2 regions of the Mesorhizobium sp. M1A.F.Ca.IN.020.04.1.1 genome follow, and region 2 is predicted to be linked to the other one. Evidence: riboswitches for the same ligand, from Rfam matches in the RefSeq annotation. Region 2 holds a riboswitch; the other holds the start of a gene.
The links. Region 2 has a riboswitch for thiamine pyrophosphate ahead of thiB (thiamine ABC transporter substrate binding subunit). Riboswitches for the same ligand answer to the same signal wherever they lie in the genome.
Positions count from the first base shown of each region.

Region 1: linked by a shared signal. The riboswitch ahead of thiC (phosphomethylpyrimidine synthase ThiC) and the one ahead of thiB (thiamine ABC transporter substrate binding subunit) in region 2 are both predicted to bind thiamine pyrophosphate.

Region 1 is NZ_RZSN01000152.1:251-12,332, forward strand. Features, by position in the region: gene EOA49_RS24520 (hydroxymethylpyrimidine/phosphomethylpyrimidine kinase) at 701-1,450, opposite strand; gene EOA49_RS24525 (thiamine phosphate synthase) at 1,441-2,046, opposite strand; gene EOA49_RS24530 (thiazole synthase) at 2,043-2,816, opposite strand; gene thiS (sulfur carrier protein ThiS) at 2,820-3,017, opposite strand; gene thiO (glycine oxidase ThiO) at 3,014-3,982, opposite strand; gene thiC (phosphomethylpyrimidine synthase ThiC) at 3,979-5,799, opposite strand; TPP riboswitch at 5,911-6,023, opposite strand; gene EOA49_RS24550 (beta-galactosidase) at 6,306-8,441, opposite strand; gene EOA49_RS24555 (ABC transporter ATP-binding protein) at 8,470-9,615, opposite strand; gene EOA49_RS24560 (carbohydrate ABC transporter permease) at 9,665-10,516, opposite strand; gene EOA49_RS24565 (sugar ABC transporter permease) at 10,516-11,400, opposite strand; gene EOA49_RS24570 (ABC transporter substrate-binding protein) at 11,466-12,082, opposite strand, start outside.
Region 2 is NZ_RZSN01000125.1:3,081-15,162, reverse strand. Features, by position in the region: gene EOA49_RS22340 (ABC-F family ATP-binding cassette domain-containing protein) at 1-1,486, opposite strand, end outside; gene EOA49_RS22335 (thiamine diphosphokinase) at 1,488-2,132, opposite strand; TPP riboswitch at 2,273-2,386, shown strand; gene thiB (thiamine ABC transporter substrate binding subunit) at 2,428-3,438, shown strand; gene thiP (thiamine/thiamine pyrophosphate ABC transporter permease) at 3,643-5,265, shown strand; gene thiQ (thiamine ABC transporter ATP-binding protein) at 5,262-6,023, shown strand; gene EOA49_RS22310 (M48 family metalloprotease) at 6,231-7,673, shown strand; gene EOA49_RS22305 (caspase family protein) at 7,757-9,754, opposite strand; gene EOA49_RS22300 (RNA polymerase factor sigma-32) at 9,902-10,765, opposite strand; gene EOA49_RS22295 (amino acid ABC transporter substrate-binding protein) at 11,073-11,846, shown strand; gene EOA49_RS22290 (ABC transporter permease subunit) at 11,966-12,082, shown strand, end outside.

The sequences.
Region 1 (12,082 bases), on a different contig from region 2:
CCTTGCCGTGTCCGGCAAACGGCATTTTAGCTGTCGCGCCAGTCAACGAGTGTGTCGGCTTTCCGAATGCTACCGCCTGAAACCGGACAGGCAGGAAGCGGCCCCATTTCGGTCATTCACCAGGAGGAAGTGGCTGGCTACTTAGGGCTCCATCGTCGATATCTCGAAGCCAGTAACTATTCTCGTCCATCGTCTTTCGGTTCGCCAGACCATACGAGAGAATACGAGGGAAACGGGCAGGCGAACCACCCGCTAACATATTGATTTCCTGTCGAAAACGACGACCCTCCGGGCCCACCATAACCTTTGATTTCGTTGCCGAAAATTGAGCGAGGCCAGAAACTTCCGGGCCCGTTGACGGGCTGGGCAAAAGGCGATCCCCGCGTTTGCTCCCGTCAAGTTGGAGGCGCAGCACCATCGAGTGACTAACCACCATTGCCCGGACGACACAAGCCTACACTGGCGCTGCATGCCCATGCTGGAGGCCAAACTCGGGGCCGCCACTTGTTACCGCTCGCTTCCGGCCGCTGCTCCAGATTGTTGGGGCAGCATCTTATGAAGCGAGGTGAATAGCAGACGGTAACGAGTTGATGCCATTGACCTCCAAGGTTTGTTAGATCGCCGGCTCGGACCTGGAGGGCATGCGCCTCTGACCTCCTGGGAATCGGTCAAGATGCGCATTGCGCTCGCCCGTTCAACGTCATCGCGCCCCACGAAGGAGTTCAAGAACATAGGTCTTGGCGCCCCGTACCGCCGCCTCCAACGGCAGACCTTGAGCTAACGATGCTGCGATGGCGCTGGACAGCACGCAGCCGGTGCCACGCATCCCCCGATGGACGCGAGGCGCTTCGACCCGAACTGCGCGACGGTCCGGCTGCATGAGAACGTCATTCGCTTGATCTCCGTGCGCGTGCCCGCCCTTGACGAGCACGGCGGTCCGCACCGTCGCCAACAGGTCCTCGCCTTGAACGCACGCGCCTTCTTCGTCCTTCGCAGGGTCTGCTCCCACCAACCTTGCGAGCTCGATCAGGTTGGGGGTCACGAGCCGGCAGAGCGGCATCAGATCACGGCGCAACACGTCGACGGCATCGTCCTCCAGCAACCCGCGTCCCGAGGTCGAGGCAAGCACAGGGTCGAGGACCACCGGCACCTTCGGATGGGCCGCCAGGACAGAGCCGACCGCCTCAATGGCTGCCGCGGTCCCCAGCATGCCGATCTTGACCGCTGCGACCGGATTGGCAGCAAAGGCAGCGCGCATCTGGGCGGCGATAAGCTGCGGCGGCATCTGCTCGATGTGTTCGACGGCCGAGTGCGTCTGGACGGTCACGGCCGTGACGGCGAGGCAACTGCGCAGTCCAAAGGCGGATACGGTCTCGACGTCTCGGGCTGTTCCCGCGCCGCCACTTGAATCGCAGCCGGCGACGATCAGCACATGCGGCGTCAACGCCATTGGGCTGTCGCCGCCAGCCATTCAGCTGTCCGCGCCTCGGGGTGCGTGTTGCGGGCGATGTCGGTGACGACCGCCGCACTTTGGGCGCCGTGGGCGAAGACACCGGCAACGCGCTCGACGGTGAGCCCGCCGATGGCCACAAGCGGAATATCGCCTAAGCGCTGCTTCCAGGCGGCGATGCGGTCCAGCCCCTGCGGAGCCCATTTCATCGCCTTGAGAATGGTCGGGTAGATCGGTCCGAGCGCGACATAGTCCGGCTCGGCTTGGAGCGCTGTTTCGAGTTCGGCGCCGTCGTGGGTGCTGAGGCCCAGCCTCACGCCCGCCCTGCGGATCGCCTTCACATCAGCCTCCGCCAGATCTTCCTGGCCGAGGTGAACGAAATCGCAATTTTCCTCGATCGCAACACGCCAGTAATCGTTGACGATGAGCTGGCAGCCGCGGCTGTCACAGACTGCCTTCGAGGCGCGAATTTCTCGGCGCAGCGAAGCTTCGTCCTGGTCCTTAATGCGCAGCTGCACCAGCTTCACGCCGAGCGGCACCAGACGTTCGATCCAAGCGGCGGAATGGACGATCAGGTAAAACGGATCGAGCTTCATGAGAATGCTGCCATGCCGATGACGGGGGTGGAGGGAACGGCCATGTCGCGCGGCTCGAGCAGGCCGGCGCAATAGGCCTCGCGGCCGGCCTCGACCGCCTTGCCGAAGGCCGCCGCCATGGCAACGGGATCGCCGGCCCTGGCGACGGCGGTGTTGAGCAGCACCGCGTCGTAGCCGAGCTCCATCACGGCCGCGGCATGCGAGGGCCGGCCGATGCCAGCATCGACAATCAGCGGAATGCCGGGGAAATGGCCGCGCAGGCTTCGCAGCGCATCGGGGTTCTGCGGCCCGCGTGCGGAGCCGATCGGCGCGCACCAGGGCATCAAGAGCCTGCAGCCGGCGTCGAGCAGGCGCTCGGCAACGATGAGGTCGTCGGTCGTGTAGGGAAACACCTCGAAGCCTTCAGAGGCAAGGATCCTTGCGGCTTCCACCAATCCGAATACGTCGGGCTGCAGCGTATCGTGGTTGCCGATCACTTCGAGCTTGATCCAGTCAGTGCCGAACACCTCGCGCGCCATCCGCGCCGTGGTGACCGCTTCCACCACCGAGTGGCAGCCGGCGGTGTTGGGCAGCACGCGAACGCCGAGCGACTGGACAAGCGACCAGAACTGGCCGCCGGCTTTGCCGCCCGAGGTTTCGCGGCGGAGCGACACGGTGACGATCTCCGTGCCGGACGCTTTCACCGCCTCCGCCATGACGGCAGGCGAGGGGTAAAGCGCGGTGCCCAGCAGAAGGCGGGACGCGAGTTTCTGTCCATAGAACTCGAGCATGGATCAGCCTCCCTTCATCGGTGAAAGGATTTCGATGCGGTCGCCATCTTTGAGCCGGCAGCGGTCGCGCTCCCTGGCCGGTACGACGTCACCGTTCAGCGCGGTTGCCAGCCAGCCGCCTTGGAAATCGAGTTCGCTGAGCAGCGCGGCAAGCGTTTCCGCCGCGACTTCATGGGCTTGGCCGTTAACGGTGAGCTTCAAGGGCAAACTCCTTTGCTCCAGGATTCCAGGATGAGGTCGGCTGCCCGCCGCGCCATGGCCGGCGCGAGCAGGAAGCCGTGGCGGTAGAGGCCGTTGATGCGAATATTCCCCCCGTCGCGCTCGACGCGAGGCAAGTTGTCGGTGAATGCGGGACGCACGCCAACACCGGTTTCGACCAGCTCGGCTTCGCCGAAGGCCGGATGCAGCGCATAGGCGGCGCCGAGCAGCTCCATGGTCGAGCGCGCGGTGATCGGGCCTTTGGCATCGCATTCGATCATCGTCGCGCCGACCATGAACAGGTTTTCCGCGCGGGGCACTACATAGACCGAGATGCGCGGATGAAGCAGCCGCACTGGCCGGGCCAGCGAGATCTCGCCCGTTCGCAGCATAAGCATCTCGCCGCGCACGCCGCGCAGTTCCGGTCGCCTGTCACCGCTGCCGGTGCAATCCACCTCGATATCCTGAGATGCGGGCGCCGAGCTGCGGCCGAACTCGACGCGCGCGCCCATCCCGCGCAGCTTGTCGCGCAGGGAAAGCAGCGCCTTGCGCGGGTCGAGATGCGCTTCCTCAGCGAAGAACAGACCGCGTCCAAACCGGCCGTCGAGCGCCGGCTCGAGTGCCGCGATTTGGCTGGCGTCCAACTGCCTGAAACCGGATGTGCGGCGGCCGAACCGGTCGAGTTCGCCGGCATCGCGGGCAGACGCCAGCACCAGCGTGCCCTGGCGCGAGACATGGCCGGGCAAGGCGGCGTCCCACCAATCGGCTGCGTCGCGTCCGAGCGTCAGCACGGTCTCCTCGGCGCTCTCGCGCTCGCACCAGGGCGCGAGCATGCCGCCAGCGTGCCAAGAGGCATTGCCGGCGATCTCGAGGCGTTTCTCGACCACGGTCACATCGGCGCCGCGCGTTGCCAGCTCGTGCGCGAGTGTCAATCCGGCGACGCCAGCGCCGCGAATGAGCACCTTCATGGCGTGTCCGTGCGCTCGGGGGTGCTGTCGACAGGCATGTAGAGATCGCCGCCGTCGCGGTACTTCGCCGCCATGGCCGCGAGCCCTTCCTTCTGCGCTTCCGCGCGGATGTCGTGCGAGATCCGCATCGAGCAGAATTTGGGGCCGCACATGGAGCAGAAATGCGCCACCTTGTGCGCCTCCTTCGGCAGGGTTTCGTCGTGGAAGGCGCGCGCCGTCTCCGGATCGAGCGACAGGTTGAACTGGTCTTCCCACCGGAACTCGAAGCGCGCCCGCGACAGCGCGTCGTCCCTGATTTTGGCGGCTGGATGGCCCTTGGCGAGGTCGGCGGCGTGGGCTGCGATCTTGTAGGTGATGACGCCGGTCTTGACGTCGTCGCGGTCGGGCAGGCCGAGATGCTCCTTCGGCGTGACGTAGCAGAGCATCGCCGTTCCGAACCAGCCGATCATCGCCGCGCCGATGCCCGATGTGATGTGGTCGTAGCCGGGCGCTATGTCGGTGGTGAGCGGCCCGAGCGTGTAGAACGGCGCTTCGCCACAAACCGCGAGCTGCTTGTCCATGTTTTGCTTGATCTTGTGCATCGGCACGTGGCCGGGGCCCTCGATCATCACCTGGCAGTCCTTGGACCAGGCGATCTTGGTGAGCTTTCCGAGCGTTTCCAGCTCGGCGAACTGGGCCGCGTCATTGGCATCGGCGATCGAGCCGGGGCGAAGGCCGTCGCCGAGCGAGAACGCCACGTCATAGGCCCGGGCGATGTCGCAGATCTCCTCGAAATGCTCGTAGAGAAAACTCTCCTGGTGGTGATGCAGGCACCACTTGGCCATGATCGAGCCGCCGCGCGACACGATGCCGGTGACGCGGTCGACGGTCAGCGGGATATAGGGCAGGCGCACGCCGGCATGGATCGTGAAATAGTCCACGCCCTGCTCGGCCTGCTCGATGAGGGTGTCGCGGAACACCTCCCAGGTCAGTTCCTCGGCGACGCCGCCGACTTTCTCCAGCGCCTGGTAGATCGGCACCGTGCCGATCGGCACCGGCGAATTGCGCACGATCCATTCGCGGATGTTGTGGATGTTGCGCCCGGTCGAGAGGTCCATTACCGTATCGGCGCCCCAGCGGATCGCCCACACCATCTTCTCGACCTCTTCGGCCATCGATGAGGTGACGGCGGAGTTGCCGATATTGGCGTTGATCTTGACCAGAAAATTGCGGCCGATGATCATCGGCTCGCTTTCCGGGTGGTTGATGTTGGACGGGATGATGGCGCGGCCGCGCGCCACCTCGTCGCGCACGAATTCCGGCGTGACGAAGTCGGGGATCGCGGCGCCGAAGCTTTCGCCATCACGTTGAACTTTCGAACGCAACTGCTCACGGCCGAGGTTCTCGCGGATGGCGACGAACTCCATCTCAGGCGTGATGATGCCGGCGCGCGCATAGGCGAGCTGTGTGACGGCGCGGCCGCCGGCCGCGCGCAACGGTCTGTTGCGAACCGGGAATTCCGGCGTCAGGCGATCGGCTGAGACGAAGCCGTTGTCTTCCGGCTTGATCGTGCGGCCCTCGTAGCGCTCCACGTCTCTGCGCGCCTCGATCCATGCCTCGCGCAGCCGTGGCAAGCCACGCTCGATGTCGGTTTTCATCGCGGTGTCCGTGTAGGGACCGGACGAGTCATAGACCGTGACCGGCGGCTCGCCGGCGCTCGGGTGGACCGAGATCTCGCGCATCGGCACCCGCAGCTCCGGGTGGAGCTGACCGGGTTTGTGGACCTTCTTCGAAGCGGGCAATTCGCCGACGGTGACGGTCGGGGTGTGGGCATTCATGAGTGAGCCTCCTTGCTCGAGTGCACGGAGACCCAGTCCACGCGATGAGGAGGAAGTGACGCTTCGCTTAGGATGCGGGCACTGCCCGAATGCCGAAGCCGGATTGCCGACCCGCGAAGCCTCGCACCGTCCCTACGCCAGTATGAACTGGATCAGGTTCAACGGGTCACTGCGCGCTATTAGCAGTATCTCAGCCCCTTGCCGGGACTCCCCTGGTGAGGCGCCTAGGTTGGACGATGCGACGCTATCCTGTCAACTCGACTTCATGACTTCTCCAGCCTCGAACAAGCGACGAGAAGGGGCGCAGCCACGCAGCTTTGATCGAGCATCTCTTACATCGACGCCCATTGAGCCACGACCTTGCGCGCGTCGAGCTGGCAGTCGGGGCCCACTTGTCATCCGCCAAGGAAACGCTTTTGCGAATCCCTTGTGGCGGCGGATTGAAGAACGCATTTTTCGCCTCGAAGAGCATCTGCTCGGCGTCTACGGACGCTGGTTCGATTTGTTCAGGACCGAATTATTGCGCAGCCGTAAGGGTCGAGTTGCAGCGTTCCTTCAACGGCCTTGCCCGTCAGCAGGTCGAGGCCCTTTGGGACGTTGGGTACGATCACGGCGACTTCCGTGGTGTTCAGCACGAACATCAGCCGGCGGTCGTCGGCTTCCCTGACAGAGACCTCCACCCCGGCAGGCAGGTCGGGCAGCAAAGGCGCTATACCGGCTTTGGCCAGCACGACATCGACAAGCTTCTCCGTCAGTTGCGGCGTGAGATACGTGCCGACATAGACAACCCGACCTTGCCCAACCTTGCGGGCGGTAATTGCCGGAGAGCCGGCGGCGAAGCGGTTCGACCAGATGCCGAGCACCTCGGTGTCAGGCGCTACATCAAGCACCTCGTACAAATGCGCAGCCTGGAATTCTTCATTGCCAAGGGTGAACAGGTATTTGCGTTCCGCGGACGAGGCCGGGAGCGGCGGCGGTGCATAGGCGCCCAACGGAGCCGGACGAAACAGCGGAAACAGGCCGCTGCCGCCTTCGGGAACGACGCGGCCGAACTCCGCCACCCTGACGCCGCTCAGGGCTGCAAGGGCCTTGCCGGGCGCCTGCTCGCGAATGATGTGGTTGTTCTCGTCCCTCGTCCCGCTCAATGCCGATAGGATCAGCGTACCGCCGTTGCGGACGAATGTTTCAACAGCCTCGTTCCATTCATCCTTCCACATCACCCAATGCGGGACGTAGAGCGCCTTGAGCCGCGAAAGATCGTCTTCGGGATGAATGAACCCGCATGCAATGCCGTTCTGATAGCAGTGGCGATGAAGCAGCGTCGCGTCTTCGAGCGGACTGGGGAGGCCGATCGGATAGGTCTTGTGAGCCTCCTGGTTGTCGAAGTCCGCGCCGGCGATGCCGAGGTCCATGCGCACTGCGGTGCCAAGAATCTGCTCCTTCGCGGCGGCGATCTCATGGAAGAAGCGGCCTGCCTCGTCATAGCGGCGGCGCGGCACGTCGTCGTGATCGATGACGCCCATCCAGTAGATCTCGGCGCCGAAATGCGCGGGACGCCAACGAAAGAACATGACACCGTCGGCGCCGCGCGCCACCGAGGTCATGGCCATGCGACGCATCTCGCCGGGCTCCGGCGTCATCGTCGAGAAGCCGGGCTGGCTGCCGAAGCCTGAGGCCTGCTCCGGAACGATGAAGTTGCCGGAATAGGCGCGGCATATGTCGAGATGGAGGGCCTGGGTCGCGGCATGCCCGCCGGTTCGGCGCATCTCGTCATAGAGCATCGGATAGATGTCGAAGCCGATGAAATCGAGGTCCTGTCCGAACTGACCGCGGAAGTCGATGTCGGCAAGCTGGCCAAGATTGTGGAAGATGAACCAGTCCGGATTGGCGGCGCGCAGGATCTCGACCTGGTCGTGTTGGAAGGCCGCGGTCGCGGCGGCCAGAAAGCGATGGTAGTCCTGCACGTGGCCGGGGCTGGGGTAGGACGGCATGAGCGGTCTCGGCAGGTCGATCTGCGAGAAATCGTCGTAGGCCGTCGCCCAGAAGTGGCCGCCCCAGGCGAAGTTCAACGCCTCAATGGTGCCGTAGGCCTTCTGCAGGTATTTCTGGAACTCCAGCCTTGTCGAAGGCGCGAACGATTCCGACACCGTGGTGTTGAGCTCGTTGTCCGTCTGCCAGCCGATCACACGCGGGTTGTGCCGATAATGCTCGGCCATGGCGCGGGTGATGCGGCGGCTGTGGGCGCGGAATACCGGGCTTGTGGTGTCGGCATGCTGGCGCGATCCGTGGCTTGAGGCCCGCCCGTTCATGTCAACGCGCAGCACTTCGGGATAGTTGACGGTGAGCCAGCGGGGAGGGGTGGCTGTCGGCGTGCACATGATCGTGTCGATCCCCGCGCGGCCGAGAAGTTCGATCGCGCGATCGAACAGGCCGAACTCGAACTTGCCTTCGCGGGGCTCGAAAATGTGCCAGGCGAACTCTCCCATACGCACTGTGTTGACGCCGGCGGCAGCCATGCGCTCGGCGTCACGCTGCCAGCAGCCTTCGTCGACATGTTCGGGGTAATGAGGTGCTCCGAGCAGAAAGCGGTCAAGATTGAGGGGCCGCCATACGGATAGCGGAGCGGGCTCTTTGCGGTTCATGCGTATGGGACTTTCGAAATTTCGAGGTTCAGATTGAGGCGACGGGTTTTCTTGGCGTGAGCGTGCGGCCATCCGGGCCGAAGAGGTAGGCGTCGCCGGTTTCGAACCCTGCTCGCAACGCGGCGCCGACCGCGACGGTAGAAACCTTGTTGAGCTGAAGCGTGAAATTGCCGGTTCCGCTGTCGGAATTGGTCGTCTGAAGCGGAGAGGCGTCGACGTAGAGGACGGTTTCGCGCCCCAGCTGCTCGACCAGACGCACCTGGCTGGAGAAGGCCGGCATTGCGCCGTCGCTTGGCTCGGCGACACGCAGGGCCTCCGGCCGGATGCCGATGGTCACGGCATCACCAGCCGAAAGGCCGCCGGCGTCGATGCCATCCAAGGTAATGGCAGGGAGGCCGGCGGCGGCTACCGAGACGCTGGATGCGCCGACGCTCACTGCTTTCGCTTCGATGAAATTCATGCGCGGCGCGCCGAGGAAGCCCGCGACGAAAATGTTGGCAGGGTTGGCGTAGAGTTCCAGCGGCGAGCCGACCTGCTCGATCCGGCCTTTGTTGAGGACTACGATCCGGTTGGCCATGGTCATCGCCTCGACCTGGTCGTGGGTGACGTAGATCATCGTCGATCCAAGCTGCGCGTGCAGGCTCGAAAGTTCCACTCGCATCTGAGTGCGCAGCGCGGCATCGAGGTTCGACAGCGGCTCATCGAACAGGAACACCTCGGGAGAGCGGGTGATCGCGCGGCCGATCGCGACGCGCTGGCGCTGTCCGCCCGACAATTGCTTCGGTCGCTTGTCGAGCTGCTCCTCCAGACGCAGGATCCGTGCTGCGCGTTTGACGGCGGCGTCGATCTCGGTCCTGGGCCGGTGGGCCATCCGCAGGCCGAAGCCCATGTTCTCGGCCACGGTCATGTGTGGGTAGAGTGCATAGGACTGGAAGACCATTGCGATGCCGCGGTCGCCGGGTTCTTCCCTGGTGACGTCTCGCCCGTTGATCACGATGTGGCCGGAGTTGATGGTTTCCAACCCGGCGATCGTCTTCAGCAATGTCGACTTTCCGCAGCCGGAGGGGCCGACCATGACGACGAACTCGCCCTTTTCGATCGTCAGGTCGACCGTCTTCAGGGCATGGTAGCCGGCATAGTGCTTGTCGACTTTTCGCAATTCCACGCTGCTCATATCGAGGCGCCTTTCCGTGCGTGTCGGGTGCGGCAGGGTTCGCGGCGGATCATCCCTTGACGGCTCCCATGGTGAGGCCGGCGACAAAGTGCTTCTGCATCATGAAGAACATCACGACCGGGGGCAGGGCGACGAAGATCGTGGCCGCCGAGACGATGTTCCAGGCCGATGTCCATTCGCCGCGCAGATTGTTCAGGCCTGCGGTAACGGGTTTGACCGCATCACTCTGGGTAAGGACGATCGCCCAGAAATAGTCGTTCCAGACGAAGGTGAAGGTGAGGATCGCGAGTGCCGCCAGTGCAGGCCGGACCAGCGGAATAACCACGTGGCGCAATGTCTGGAACGGCGAGGCGCCTTCGGCGCGCGCCGCCTGGAACAGTTCGCCCGGGAGAGCGGCGATGAAGTTGCGCATGAAAAGCGTGGCGAAGCCGGTCTGGAAGGCAATGTGGAAAACGATCAGCGCATAGACGGTGTCGTAGAGACCCAGCCTCACCATCAGGTCGCGGACCGGGATCATCATGATCTGCGCCGGCAGGAAATTGCCGCCGACGAAGAGGGCGAAGATGAGGTTGGAGCCACGGAACGGGTAGCGCGACAAGACGAAGCCGGTCAGTGTCGACAGGATGAGAACGCCGATGACGGATGGGATGGTGATCAGCAGGCTGTTGAGGAAAAAGCGCAGCATGGCGGTCTGGTCGAAAACCGCCTTGTAGTTGTCGATCAGGCTGAATTTCTGCGGCCAGCCCCAATAGTTGCCGGCCATCAGCTCCTCGTTGGAACGGATCGAGGTCAGCATCACGGCGAGCAGAGGCAGCAGCCACAGGATCACGACCAGGGTTACACCACCTAGATAGAGGGCTCGCTGGATCCTGGCGTTTTCGGGAATGGGGCGCGGGTACATCAGGCGTTGCTCCGCTCGGCCTTGATGAGGCCACTGAGATACCAGGCGATGAAGACGATCATGATCACGAACAGCACGGTGGCGATCGCGGCGCCGTAGCCAAAGCGGTAGGAAAAGATCGACTCCTGATACATCTGGTAGGCGAGCACGGTGGACGAGCCATAGGGGCCGCCACTGGTCATGACCGCGATCATGTCGAAGGAGCGCAGCGCACCGATCACCGTCACCGCGATGGCGATGAAGCCGACCTGCGACAGTTGCGGCAGGACGACATGGCGCAACATGCGCCAGCCGCGCGCACCGTCGACGCGTCCGGCGGCGATCAGATCGTCGTTGAGGCTGTTCAGGCCCGCCAGGAACAGGATCATGCAGAACGCGATCTGTGGCCACAGACCGGCGGCGGCTACCGCGAAGGTGACGAAGGTCTCGTCTGAAAGCAGCGCCGGGGCGGTACCGCCAAAGGCGCCGAAGAGAAGCTGCAGCAACCCGAAGTTTGGATCATAGACCCATCCGAACACGACACCGACGGTGACGGTCGCCAGCACAAGCGGCACGAAGAACAGCGACTTGAGGATGCGCATGCCGCGGATCTGCTGATTCACGATCAGCGCAAGCGCCAGGCCGATCGGCGGCGCCAGCATGAAGATCAGCAGCCAGATTACGTTGTTCTTGAGCGAGACGTAGAACTGCGGATCGTCGGCCAGTTCGACATAGTTGGCGAGCCCGACCCAGGTCTTGGCGCCAATCCCATCCCAGTCGTGCAGCGAAATCCAGACCGTCTCGATGGAGGCGGCAAGGATCACCGAGCCGAACAGGATGAGGCCCGGCAGCAGGAAAAGTACCGGCGTCAACCAATGACGATTTCTGCGCCAGACAGGAGGCATGGCGTTCCATCCGAAAAAAGAGAGCCGGGAGCCGCCGAAAGGCGGCGCCCGTCAGCTAGGGAGGATCAACCGAAGATTCTCTTGCGGGTTTTTTCGAGGCGCTTGAGGATCTGCTCACGTCGCTCAGGCTTGACCATGAATTCCTGCAGCCCCGCCATCCCTTCCTGGGCCATGTCCGGATCGGTGTCGCGATCGTAATATTGCGATGTTCCAACCACTTTCTTCAGTTCCTCGACCGCAGCATTGACCAGCGGGTCCTTGCTTGGCGGGCAGTCGTTGCGAGGCGGGATGGCGCCTTCGGCGGCGAGGAATGCGCCCAGATTTTCCGGCTTGTAGAAATAGGCGAGGAAGTCGCGCGCACCCTGCTTGTTCTTCGCATTCGCCGGAACGTGGATGGAGTTGACCGAAAAATCCTCGTAGCGGGCGACGCCGGGAACGATCTCGGGAAATGGCGCGTAGGCAAGCTGAGGCAAATCCGCTTCCGGAAAGGCGGATCGAACGAAGCCGCCCAGGTCCATCATTGCCGCCTTCTTTTGCGCTAGGGCAGCACCCGCCTGCTCCCATCCGAACGAACTGTGGCTCGGCGAGAAGAAGGCCGCCTTGATCAGATCGTTCCATTTGTCGAAGACTGGCGTCAGCATCGGATCGGTGTAAGGAACTTTGCCGTCCATCAGCGCGATGT
Region 2 (12,082 bases):
CGCCGCGTTGCGCCAGCATGTCGGAATAGCCGCCGGCATATTCGATCCAGCGTCCGGCGCCGTTGGGCGCGATCACGCTGGTGACTGTGCGGTCAAGGAAATCGCGATCATGGCTGACCAGGACGACCGTTCCGGCAAAGCCGGCGACCAGTTCCTGCAGCAGCTCCAGCGTCTCCATGTCGAGGTCGTTGGTCGGCTCGTCGAGCACCAAAAGGTTCGCCGGCCGCGCCAGCACCCGGGCCAGCAGCAGTCGCGCCCGCTCGCCGCCCGAAAGCTCGCGCACCGGCGTGCGCGCCTGCTCCGGCTTGAAAAGAAAATCCTTCATATAGGAGACGACGTGGCGCTGCTCGCCATTGACCACAAGGTTCTCGCCGCGCCCGTCGGTCAGGTAATTCGCCAGCGTCTCCTGCGGGTCGACGGCCTCGCGCTTCTGGTCGAGTGTTGCGATTTCCAGATTGACGCCGAGCCGCACGGTGCCGGCATCCGGCGGCAGCTCGCCGGTCAGCATCTTGAGAAGCGTCGTCTTGCCGACGCCGTTCGGCCCGACAAGGCCGACGCGATCGCCGCGCTGAATACGGGTCGAAAAGCCCTTGACCACGGTGAGGTCGCCAAAACTCTTCTCGATGCCCTTGGCTTCGATCACCAGCTTGCCGGATTCAGCGGCGTCGCTTGCCACCATCGTCGCCGAACCCTCGGCGCCGCGATGGCTGCGAAAACGCTGGCGCATGGCCTGCAGCTCGCCGAGCCGGCGCATGTTGCGCTTGCGCCTGGCGGTCACGCCATAGCGCAGCCAATGCTCCTCGCGCACGATCTGGCGGCCGAGCTTGTGCTGTTCGCGCTCTTCCTCTTCAAGCACCTGGTCGCGCCATTCCTCAAAGTGCGCGAACCCCTTGTCCAGCCGGCGCGTCTGGCCGCGGTCGAGCCAGACGGTGGCGCGCGAGACGCGCTCGAGAAAGCGGCGGTCGTGCGAGATCAGGATCACGGCCGACGAGGTGCGGGCAAGCTCTTCTTCCAGCCATTCGATGACCGACAGGTCGAGATGGTTGGTCGGCTCGTCGAGGAGCAGGATATCGGGCTCCGGCGCCATGACGCGGGCCAGTGCTGCGCGGCGCGCCTCGCCGCCGGAAAGGTCGTTCGGCCGCTCCTCGCCGGTCAGGCCGAGATGCTCCATCAGATAAGTGGCGCGATGCGGGTCGTCGGCCGGCCCGAGGCCGGCTTCGACATAGGCGCGCACGCTGGCGAAGCCATCCATATCGGGCATTTGCGGCAGGTAGCGCACCGTTGCCGAGGGCTGGCGGAATACTTCGCCGTCCTGCGGTTCGATCAGCCCCGCGACGATCTTGAGCAGCGTCGACTTGCCCGAACCGTTGCGGCCGACAAGCGCGATCTTCTCGCCGGCGGAGGCGCTCAGTGCCGCGCCGTCGAGCAGCGGCGTGCCGCCAAAAGTCAGTTTTATGCCATCCAGATTGAGAAGAGGCGGGGCCATGTCAGCTTTCGGGAAGAGGATAGGGGTGGGCGAGCAGCAGCGCCCGGCCACGCTCGAGCGCGATATGGAGCCGGCCCTTGACCTCATTTGATATGGTAAGCGAGGAGCCGAACGCCACCTCGACACCGTCCAGCGCCCATTTGGCGCCTGAGACCGTCAGGCCGGCGAGGTCGGAGAAGCCGAGCACCGAGAACAGCGTGCCCTCGGCGTAGTCGAAGCCGGCTTTGCCCGGCAGGATCGGCACGCCCTCCTGCGCGCCGCTGGTCAGCAGCACGGTCATGCCCGCCTCGGCCAGCCGCACGCTCAGAGCCAAATGCAGAAAGGCATGATCGGCGCGCTTGCCGCCGAAGGCGCCGGCCAGCATCAGGCTGGTGGCGCCGCGCGCCAGCGCCTCGGCAATGGCGAGTTCGCCGTCGGTCATGTCCTTCTCGGTCGGGAAAATCTTGCGCGGCACGGCGGCCAGATTCTCCGGCAGGTTTGGCGGTACCGAGTCGAAATCTCCGACCCAGAGCTCCGGCAGCAGGCCAAGCATATCGGCATGGCCGATACCGGCATCGGCGGCGATGATGCGGGAGCCTTCGATCTGGCGATCGAGCCGAGGCGTGCGGACGAGATCGCCGCCAAGCAGGATGGTGAATGTGCCCATGGCAGTCGCCCTTACCAGCCCGGCCAACGAAACGGAAGCGGGCGCGTCCAAACGGAATCGCGCTTCATTACCGCGGTGAACCATCATAATGCCCCGGAAACTTCCGCTTGCGCGCCGCATCGGCCGGGCCTATGTCTCGAAATGCTCTAACGGGGTGCCGGACGCTGATTTTGCGAACCGGCTGAGAGGCACAAAGCCAACCCGCTGAACCTGATCCGGTTTGTACCGGCGGAGGGATTAGACGTTTCGGACCATCCGACGCCTCAATTCCTTTAACCGAACGAAGGAGGCGCCGATGCGCTCGCTATTGTCCAACCTTGTTCTTGCAGCCGGCCTGGTTTCGCTTTTGGTGGGCGTCGGGCCTGCCGAGGCGAAAGACAAGCTTACCGTCTACACCTACGAAAGCTTCACCGCCGACTGGGGTCCCGGGCCCGCGGTGAAGAAGGAATTCGAGGCCGAATGCGGCTGCGATCTCGAATTCGTCTCGGTTGCCGACGGCGTGGCACTGCTCAACCGCGTCAAGCTGGAGGGCGCCGGCACCAAGGCCGATGTCGTGCTCGGCCTCGATACCAACCTGACCGCGGATGCCAAGGCGAGCGGCCTATTCGCGCCGCATGGCGCGGTGGCCGATTTGAATGTGCCCGGCGGCTGGAAAGACGACACTTTCGTGCCTTTCGACTACGGCTATTTCGCCGTCGTCTACGACACCGAAAAGCTGAAGACCCCGCCGAAGAGCTTGAAGGAACTGGTCGAGGGCGCCGGCCCCGACAAGATCATTATCCAGGATCCGCGCACTTCGACGCCGGGCCTCGGGCTGCTGCTGTGGGTCAAGTCGGTCTATGGCGACAAGGCGCCGGAAGCCTGGGCCAAGCTGAAGCCGAAGGTGCTGACCGTGACGCCGGGCTGGAGCGAGGCCTATGGTCTGTTCACCAAGGGCGAGGCGCCGATGGTCCTCTCCTATACCACTTCGCCGGCCTACCACATGGTGGCCGAGAACACCGAGCGCTATCAGGCGGCGTCCTTCGAGGAGGGCGAATATCTGCAGATCGAGGTCGCCGGCATCACCAAAACCGGCGCGAAGAACCCGCTGGCGGAAAAATTCATAGCCTTCATGACCGGGCCCAAGTTCCAGGACATCATCCCGGAGACCAACTGGATGTTCCCGGCCGGCAAGACCGACAAGCCGCTCAACCCGGCCTTCGAAAAGCTGGTGAAGCCGACCAAAACCCTGCTGTTCAGCCCGGACGAGGTGGCGGCCAACCGCAAGGCCTGGGTGGATGAATGGCTGGCGGCGATGAGCAAGTAGGACGCAGGATGGCGCTTGAGCACCCCCCTCTGTCCGGCCGGCCATCTCCCCCGCAAAGGGGGATCGGTGATTTCGCTAGCCGCCGACGGTGTAGGAAGAGCGGCAAAGCTGCCAATCTCCCTCCTAGAGTGGGAGATGTCCGGCAGGACAGAGGGGGGTGCGACGGAACGCGGCGTTCGCTAGCTCGAGCCAACGTGGTGCAGCGTGCAATCCACGCCGCGCCCTGACCCTCGCATCACCGCCGGCATCATCGCCCTTGTCGCCATCACTTTGCTCATCGGCGGCGCCTTCGCCGGCCTGATCCTCGAAGGCGCGAGCGGTCCGTCCAGCGCTGCCGCGGCCTTCGACAGCTATCTGCTCCGCGTCGCCCGCTTCACGCTTTGGCAAGCGCTGCTGTCGACATTGCTTTCGGTCTTGCCGGCAGTGTTCGTCGGCCGCGCCCTGTCCAGGCAAACGAACTTTCCCGGACGTCGCCTGATCCTGCAGTTGTTCACGGTGCCGCTGGCGCTGCCGGCCATCGTCGCCGCGCTCGGCGTGTTGGCGCTCTACGGCCGTGCCGGTTATTTTGCCGGCATCCTCGGCACGTTCGGCGGTGGGGAATGGCCGGGCATTTACGGCCTTTCCGGCATCCTGGTCGCGCATGTCTTCTTCAACCTGCCATTGGCCACGCGGCTGTTCCTCGAGGCGCTCGGCACCGTGCCGGCCGACCAGTGGCGGCTGGCGAGCCAGCTCGGTATGGACGCTCGATCGGCCTTCCGGCTGATCGAATGGCCGGCGCTGCGCACGGCGCTGCCGGGGGTCGCCGGGCTGGTCTTCATGCTGTGCATCACCTCCTTCACAATCGTACTGACGCTGGGTGGCGGGCCGGCGGCGACGACGCTGGAGGTCGCGATCTACCAGGCGTTGCGCTTCGATTTCGATCCCGCGCGGGCCGTGACACTAACGTTTCTGCAGATCGTGCTGACCTTCGTCGTGGTCGCCATGCTGACGCGACTCGGCGCCAACACGGCCGGCGATGCGAATCTGCCGGTAGCGCCACGCCGCTATCTTGCGGCCAGCACCGCCGAGGCCGTGTTGAATGCCGGCCTGATCGTGCTTGCGCTGCTGTTCGTCGCCGCACCGATGGCGGCGACCGTGCTCGCCGGGCTGGAGGCGGATCTCGGCCGGCTGGCCGGCGAGGACGCCGTGCGCCGCGCGACGCTCACCAGCGCCGGGCTCTCCTTTCTCTCGGCGCTGCTTTGCGTGATGCTGTCGCTGTCGCTGGTTGCCGCCCGACGCGCACTGGCCCTGCGGCGCCGCGCGGGCGGCGCCATGTCGCTGCTCGAACACGCCGCCGACACCGGCGCCGGTTTCGTGCTGGTCGTGCCGCCGATCGTGATCGGCGCCGGCTGGTTCCTGGCTCTGCGCAACATCACCGATGTCTTCGCCATCGCACCCGTCATGGTCGTCGCGGTCAATGCGGTGATGGCGATGCCATTTGCCATTCGCGCCGTCCGCCCTGCCTATGACGCGGCGAGCGAGCGCCACGAGCGACTCTGCCTGGCGCTCGGCATTTCCGGCTGGAACCGGCTGCGGCTGGTCGACTGGCCGTCGCTCCGGCGGCCCTTGGCCACCGGCTTTGCGTTCGCCATGGCGCTGTCGCTCGGCGATCTCGGCGTGATCGCGCTGTTCGGCAGCGATTCCGTCCAGACCTTGCCCTATCTTCTACTCGCGCGCATGGGCAGCTACCGGACCGCCGACGCCGCGGGGCTGGCCTTGCTGCTCGGCCTCGTCTGCCTGCTGCTGGTTGTCGCCGCCGACTGGCTGGGGCGGGAGGCAAAGGCATGACGAGGGATAATAATGGCATCGCGGCCACGAAGGGCCTGGGCGTCACGTTGGACGGCGTATCCTTCAGCTATGGCGAGGCATCCTTCCGGTTCGATGTCGAATTCGCCGCCGGCAGGATCACCGCCATCATGGGGCCGAGCGGTTCAGGCAAGTCGACGCTGCTCAATCTGGTGGCCGGCTTCGAATCACCCAATGCTGGCAAGGTGCTGATCGGCGGGATCAATGTCGACAATGCGCCGCCCTCGGCGCGGCCGGTGTCGATGGTGTTCCAGGAAAACAACCTGTTCACCCATCTTTCGGTCGAGGGCAATGTCGGGCTTGGCCGCTCGCCATCGCTCAAGCTCACGGCCGACGACCACCGCGCGGTCGCGGACGCGCTGGGGCGTGTCGGCCTCGCCGGCAAGGAAAAGCGGCTGCCGAGCGAGCTTTCCGGCGGCGAGCGGCAGCGCGTCGCGCTGGCGCGGGTGCTCATACGGGACCGTCCGGTGCTTCTGCTCGACGAGCCTTTCGCCTCGCTCGGCCCGGCGCTGCGCGAAGACATGCTCGATCTCGTGGCCGGCATCCACGCCGAGCGACAGATGACCGTGCTTTTCGTCACGCATCAGCCGCAGGACGCGCGCCGCATCGGCCAACGGATCGCGTTCGTTGACGAGGGCAGGGTCGCGGCAACAGGGTCGGCCGCCGATTTCTTCGACGGTGCTGGACCGGAGGCCTTCCGGCGCTATATCGGCGATCGAGGCGGCAGCGTTGCCAGATGACAACACATTGCCCGGAAGCGGACATAATTTACGGCCAAACCGGCTGCGGGTGATCAGGCGTTTGCTTGCCTTGTCCGGGGGAGTGTGGCTAGGTCCGGCCATGCTGGTCCGGGTGGGCCGTGATTTGCCGAAAGATTACGAAAGGAAGCCGATCTGACAGCCGGCATCGAGAGGGTATGGACTAAGCCGCTGGCGCGATTTTTCGCGATGGCCGGCTTTGCCGTGGCGCTGGCGAGCTGCCAGATGTTCACGCCGCCGGACGTGCAGGAGTCCGGCTTCCAGCCCTCCGACAAGCCGATCACCGTCGACAATGTCGTCGCCAATGCCAGGCTGGCCGAAATGGCCAAAGCGCAGCATCCGCGGATTCTCGCCACCTATGGCGGCGAATATTCCGATCCGAAGCTCGAGCGAATGGTGGCCAAGGTCGTCGGCAATCTGACGGTGGTCTCGGCCAATCCGACCCAGACCTATCGCATCACCATCCTCAACTCGCCCAACGTAAATGCCTTCGCGCTGCCGGGCGGCTATCTCTATGTCACGCGCGGACTTTTGGCGCTGGCCAATGACTCCTCCGAGCTTGCGGCCGTCATCGCGCATGAGATGGGCCACGTCACCGCCAATCACGGGTTGCAGCGGCAGCAGCTCGAGGCCGAGGAAGGCCTGGCGACCAAGGTCGTCTCCGACGTGCTCGGCGACAGCCCGACCGCCAAGGCCGCGCTCATCCGCGGCAAGCTGAGGCTTGCGCAGTTTTCGCGCAACCAAGAACTGCAGGCCGACGCGATCGGCATCAAGTCGATCGGCGAAGCGGGCTATGATCCCTATGCGGCCGGCCGCTTCCTGCAGTCGATGTCGGCCTATACCGATTTCCGTTCGGTCAGCGGCGCCACGGATGCCAGCCTCGACTTCCTGGCCACGCATCCCAACACGCCGCAGCGCATCGAGCTGGCGCAGCGGCTCGCCCGCAACTTCGGACCGCCCGGCGTCGGCACGCGCGACCGCGATGCCTTTCTCGCCGGCATAGACGGGCTGCTCTACGGCGACACGCCGGAAGAGGGCTATGTGCGCGGCCAGACCTTCCTGCATCCCGGCCTTGGCGTGTCGTTCTCGGTGCCCGAGGGTTTCGTCATCGACAATTCGGCGGCCGCGGTGACCGCGACCGGTCCGGGCGACATCGCCATCCGCTTCGATGGCGTGGCGATCGACAAGTCTGTGTCGCTCACCGACTATATCCGCAGCGGCTGGGTCGCTGGACTAGACGATGCCAGCGTGCGCCAGGAAACGGTCAACGGCAACGAGGCGGCGATGGCGCATGCCAGCGCGCAAGGGTGGCAGTTCGATATCGCGGTCATCCGGGCCGGCGGACAGGTCTACCGGCTGCTGACTGCGGCACCCTCGGCCAGCACCGCGCTGGAGCCGGTCGCGCGCTCCGTCAGCAGCTCCTTCCGCACGTTGAGCGCGGCCGAGAAGGCGGCGCTGAAGCCGCTGCATATCCGGGTGGTCACTGTGCAGCCCGGCCAGAACATGGGCACGCTTGCCGCTCAGATGGTCGGCGTCGACCGAAAGCTCGACCTGTTCCGGGTGCTCAACGCAATGTCGCCGGGCGCGAGCGTGTCGGCCGGCGACAAGGTCAAGATCGTCACCGACAAGTAGGGTCGCATCCCGTTTCGTGCTTCCGCAACGAATCAGCCGCGCGCTTCTATTCGGTCAACCCGGGCGCGCGGCTGCCGCAGCAATCAGAGCCCGCCACTGCTGCCGCCTTCAGGGCTGGTCTGGCCGCCGGTGCTGCCCCCGCTGCCCTCACCACTTTGGCCGCCGCCGGACCCCGAATGATCGCCGCTACTGCCGCGCCAGGGCGCCGGCCCGGTATCGGTCTGAGGTGGTTTGACCACTGTCGGGACTGTCACCGTCGGCGTCTTCGGCGCGGGTGTGCGGACAACCTTTACCTTGGTGACTATTTTCGTCACAACCTTCGGCTTGCACACTGCGACCGTTAAGGTGCTGCGCGCGGGAAGGCCGAGAATGCTCATCGAATATGCCTCTTGCCGCGCGATGCCGGCTTTGAGGAAAGCCAAGGCGCGGGCCTCGTCGGCGGGCACGCCGTTGCGGCCATCCTTGAAGATCACGGCGAGGTCGTTCATCGCGTTGACGTGCCCCATGGCCGCCGCCTTGAGCAGCAGGTCCAATCCCTTGCCGGTATTCTGCTCGACGTCGACACCATTGAACAAGGCTCGCCCCCAAGCGGCCATCGCATAGGGGTCTCCCTTGTCGGATGCTTCTGAATAGAAGCTGATCGCTTTCGCGGAGTCCGCGGCCGGTCCTATTCCGGACGAAGCGATATGGCCGAGCTCGAACATGGCGCGGACGTGCCCCCTGTCGGCAGCTTCCTGGATAGCTTTCCTGGCCTCGTCGACCTTGCCGGACGCCAGCAGCGCCCGCCCAAGCTCGTAGCGAAACCGAGCGACGTCGGGGTAGGCCTTCACCGCCGCCTGGCAGGCCTCAGCGGCCTCGCCGGCGATCTCGTTCTGCAAACGGCCGGGCGCGACGCCCTGCAGGTCGAGCGGTGCGCCCGCCGCTTGGTCGCAGGGGTCGACGCTTGGCGACAGCTTCATCATCGCTGCCTTGGACGCGCTGCCGCCGCGGATTTGGAAGCCAATCTGGACCGGAGCAGCCGAGCCGATCTGCGGCTCGTAACGCAAATTATCGACTTCACCGGCCATCAGGCTGGAATCCGGAGACAGGGTCCGGTCCGGCAGCGACAGAGTTCCCGCTGCCGGATAGCTTGCAAGCTTCAGGCTGAGTGCGGGGTCGTTGCTCGGGAAATCGAGCTTCAGCGGAACCGGACCGACGCCAACCGGGATGCTGATATCGCGATTTTCGATCGCCTCGGCGGCGCCGGTGAGGTGGATGCCGCTCTCTGGATCCGGCTGCTTCTGCTTGGCCGTGACCTCCTGACCCCCGGCGTCATCGTGGCGCATCAGCACCACCTCGTCGACCAGCGAGGAATTCTCCCACGGAACCTGCTTGCCGTTGGTGGCTTTGACCACGTCGCGGCGAACCGCCGCCATCACCGTGCGGATTTCCTGGTTGGGCGCCAACGCGTGGCGCGAAAAGGCAGATGAGAACGGGCTGAGGGCACCGCGCCCGTCATAGGCGACCGCGCCTGGCTCGGTGGCGAAGGCAATCAGCGTGTTCAGTGAGCTCTTCACCTGCGCAAGGCCGGCGTCGCCCGCGACGATCAGCTGGTCCCTCAGCCAGTAATCCTGGCGGGGGAAAGGATTGTTCCGGCAGGCGTCGAGGATGATCACCTGGATCTTCGCTTTCGAGCGCAATTGCTCCAGCACGTCGTCGAGCTTGATCGCCTGGACCTCGATGTCGGCGGCATCCTTCAGCGACGCATCGACGGGGATCAGGAAATTCTCGCCCCCGATCTGAAAACCATGGCCGGAATAGTAGACGACGGCCAGATCCGCACCGTCCGCCGCGGCGAGATAGTTGCGGAACCGCTCCTCGAACTGAAGCTTGGTCAAGTCCTTTGCGACGAAGACGTCGAAGCCGGCCAGCCGGAACGTGTTCGCGACGTCCTGAGCATCTTTGTCCGGGTTTTTGAGAGCCGGAATATTTCGGTATTCGGCATTGCCGATGACCAAGGCAACCCTTCGATCGGCGTGAGCCTCGAACGCGGTGAAGCACACGAGAACCAGGGCTGCAAGGAACGCGCAGCATCGCAGCATGGCAAACCCCCATCCGCTAAAGTTGGTGCAGTCAGGAAGACAGTTTACGCCGCGAGGGTCTGTTAAAGAATTCACAATCCATAGCTACGGATGCAGAAAGCCGCCAAGAGATGGCCTCCTGACGTCTTCGAGCCGCTGCCTCGGCTTTCAGGCGGCTTCCGCCAGGAATTCGGGGTTCTGCTTCACTAGCGCCGCCCGCAGCTTTTCCATGGCGCGGGCTTCGATCTGGCGGACGCGTTCCTTGGAGATGCCGAGCGCCTCGCCGAGCGATTCCAGGGTGGCGCCGTCGTCGCTAAGGCGGCGCTCCTCGATGATGCGCAGCTCGCGCGCATTGAGCGCGCCGAGCGCGCTTTTCAGCCAGACCGCGCGGCGCTCGACGTCGATCGTTTCGCCGACGACCTCGTCGGGAAGCGGATCCTCCGAGACCAGGAAATCCATCCGCTCGGCGGCGCCGTTCTCGTCGGCAAGCGGGGTATTGAGGGAGCTGTCGGGGGCCGAAAGACGCGAATCCATCATTGCCACGTCGGCTTCCGGCACGCCGAGCGCGGCCGAAACCTCGCGGTACAGCGAGGCATTGGAGAGCGGCTCGGCGCCGTTGGCAAGCCGCGCGCGCAGCCGCCTCAGATTGAAGAACAGCGCCTTCTGCGCGGAGCTGGTGCCGCCGCGCACGATCGACCAGTTGCGGAGGATATAGTCCTGCATCGAGGCGCGGATCCACCAGGTGGCATAGGTCGAGAAACGCACTTCGCGGGCGGGCTCGAAGCGGGCAGCCGCTTCCAGCAGGCCGACATGGCCTTCCTGAATGAGGTCGCCGAGCGGCAAACCGTAGTGGCGGAATTTGGAAGCCATCGAAATCACCAGCCGCATATGGGCGACGGTGATCAGATGCAGCGCGTCCTGATCCTTTTTTTCCCTCCAGCGTATGGCCAGGAGATGCTCCTCGTCGCGCTCGAGATAGGGTGCCTTCATTGCCGCCCGGACTAGTGTCCGTCCTGCCACATCCTCGATCATGCCGGCTCCTTTTGGCGGTCGTTGCACTGGATGACGGTTGAAATGACGTCGCAGCGCCCTACAACAGCCAGCAACGTGCCAGAAGCGCGAATGGTTCCGTAGTGCCGGCGGATGCATATGCCTGCCGAAAACGTTTCTGTTATCGATCCGTGAGGCTTGGCTTGGCGGATTTTTCGCTGGTTTTGAGAACTGGATTTCTGGAACGGTCGATTTTTGAAATCTGGTTCCTTATTTCTTGAGGTTCCATCTGCCAGTTTGCGGCTCTCACCATGCGCCGGGGCACCGGTCAAAACGGGATCACAGAAAAATGAAATGGCTCAAATCGCTTCTCGTCGCCGGAACGCTGCAGGTTCTGGCAGTCACAGCCGGTCATGCCGGCGCCAATCTCGACCAAATCAAGCAGGCGGGCGTGATCAAGGTCGGCACGGAGGGCACCTACGCGCCCTTCACCTATCATGACGAATCCGGCGCCCTGGTCGGCTTCGACGTGGAGATCGCCAAGGCGATCGCCGAGAAGCTCGGCGTCAAGGTGCAGTTTCTCGAGGGCAAGTGGGACGGCCTGATCGCGGGGCTCGATGCCAACCGCTACGACGCCGTCATCAACGAGGTCGGCATCACCGACGCACGCAAGGCCAAGTATGATTTCTCCGATCCCTACATCGCCTCCAAGGCGGTGCTGATCGTGCGCGGCGACAACAGCGACATCAAGATATTCGCGGATCTCAAGGGCAAGAAGGCGGCGCAGTCGCTGACCTCGAATTTCGGCAAGCTCGCCGAGAAGAACGGCGCCGAATTGGTCGGCACCGACGGCTTCGACCAGTCGATCCAGCTGCTGCTCACCGGTCGCGCCGACGCCACCATCAACGACAGCCTGTCCTTCCTCGATTTCAAGAAGCACAAGCCCGACGCCAATGTGAAGATCGCCGCGCAGGAAGAGAATGCCGATTATTCCGGTGTCATCGTGCGCAAGGGCGATCCGGAACTGGTGGCGGCGATCAACAAGGCGCTGGCCGACATCAAGGCCGACGGCACCTACAAGAGGATTGCCGACACATATTTCGGCCAGGACGTCTCGCAGTAAGCCCAGTCATCCCTTTTGCTTGAGTTCCGGCGGGCCGTCTTTGACGGCCCGCCGATTTTTACCTGATAGTCGCTCGCATGCGGCCAGAGGTCGCAGCGTCCGGAAAGGAGAAGGGCTCCGTGCCGCACTGGTTGCATTTGATGCTGGAGTCGCTGCCGGCGCTGCTATGGGCGGCACTGATCTTCACCGTGCCGCTGACGCTGCTGTCCTTCGCCTTGGGGCTTATCGCCGGGCTG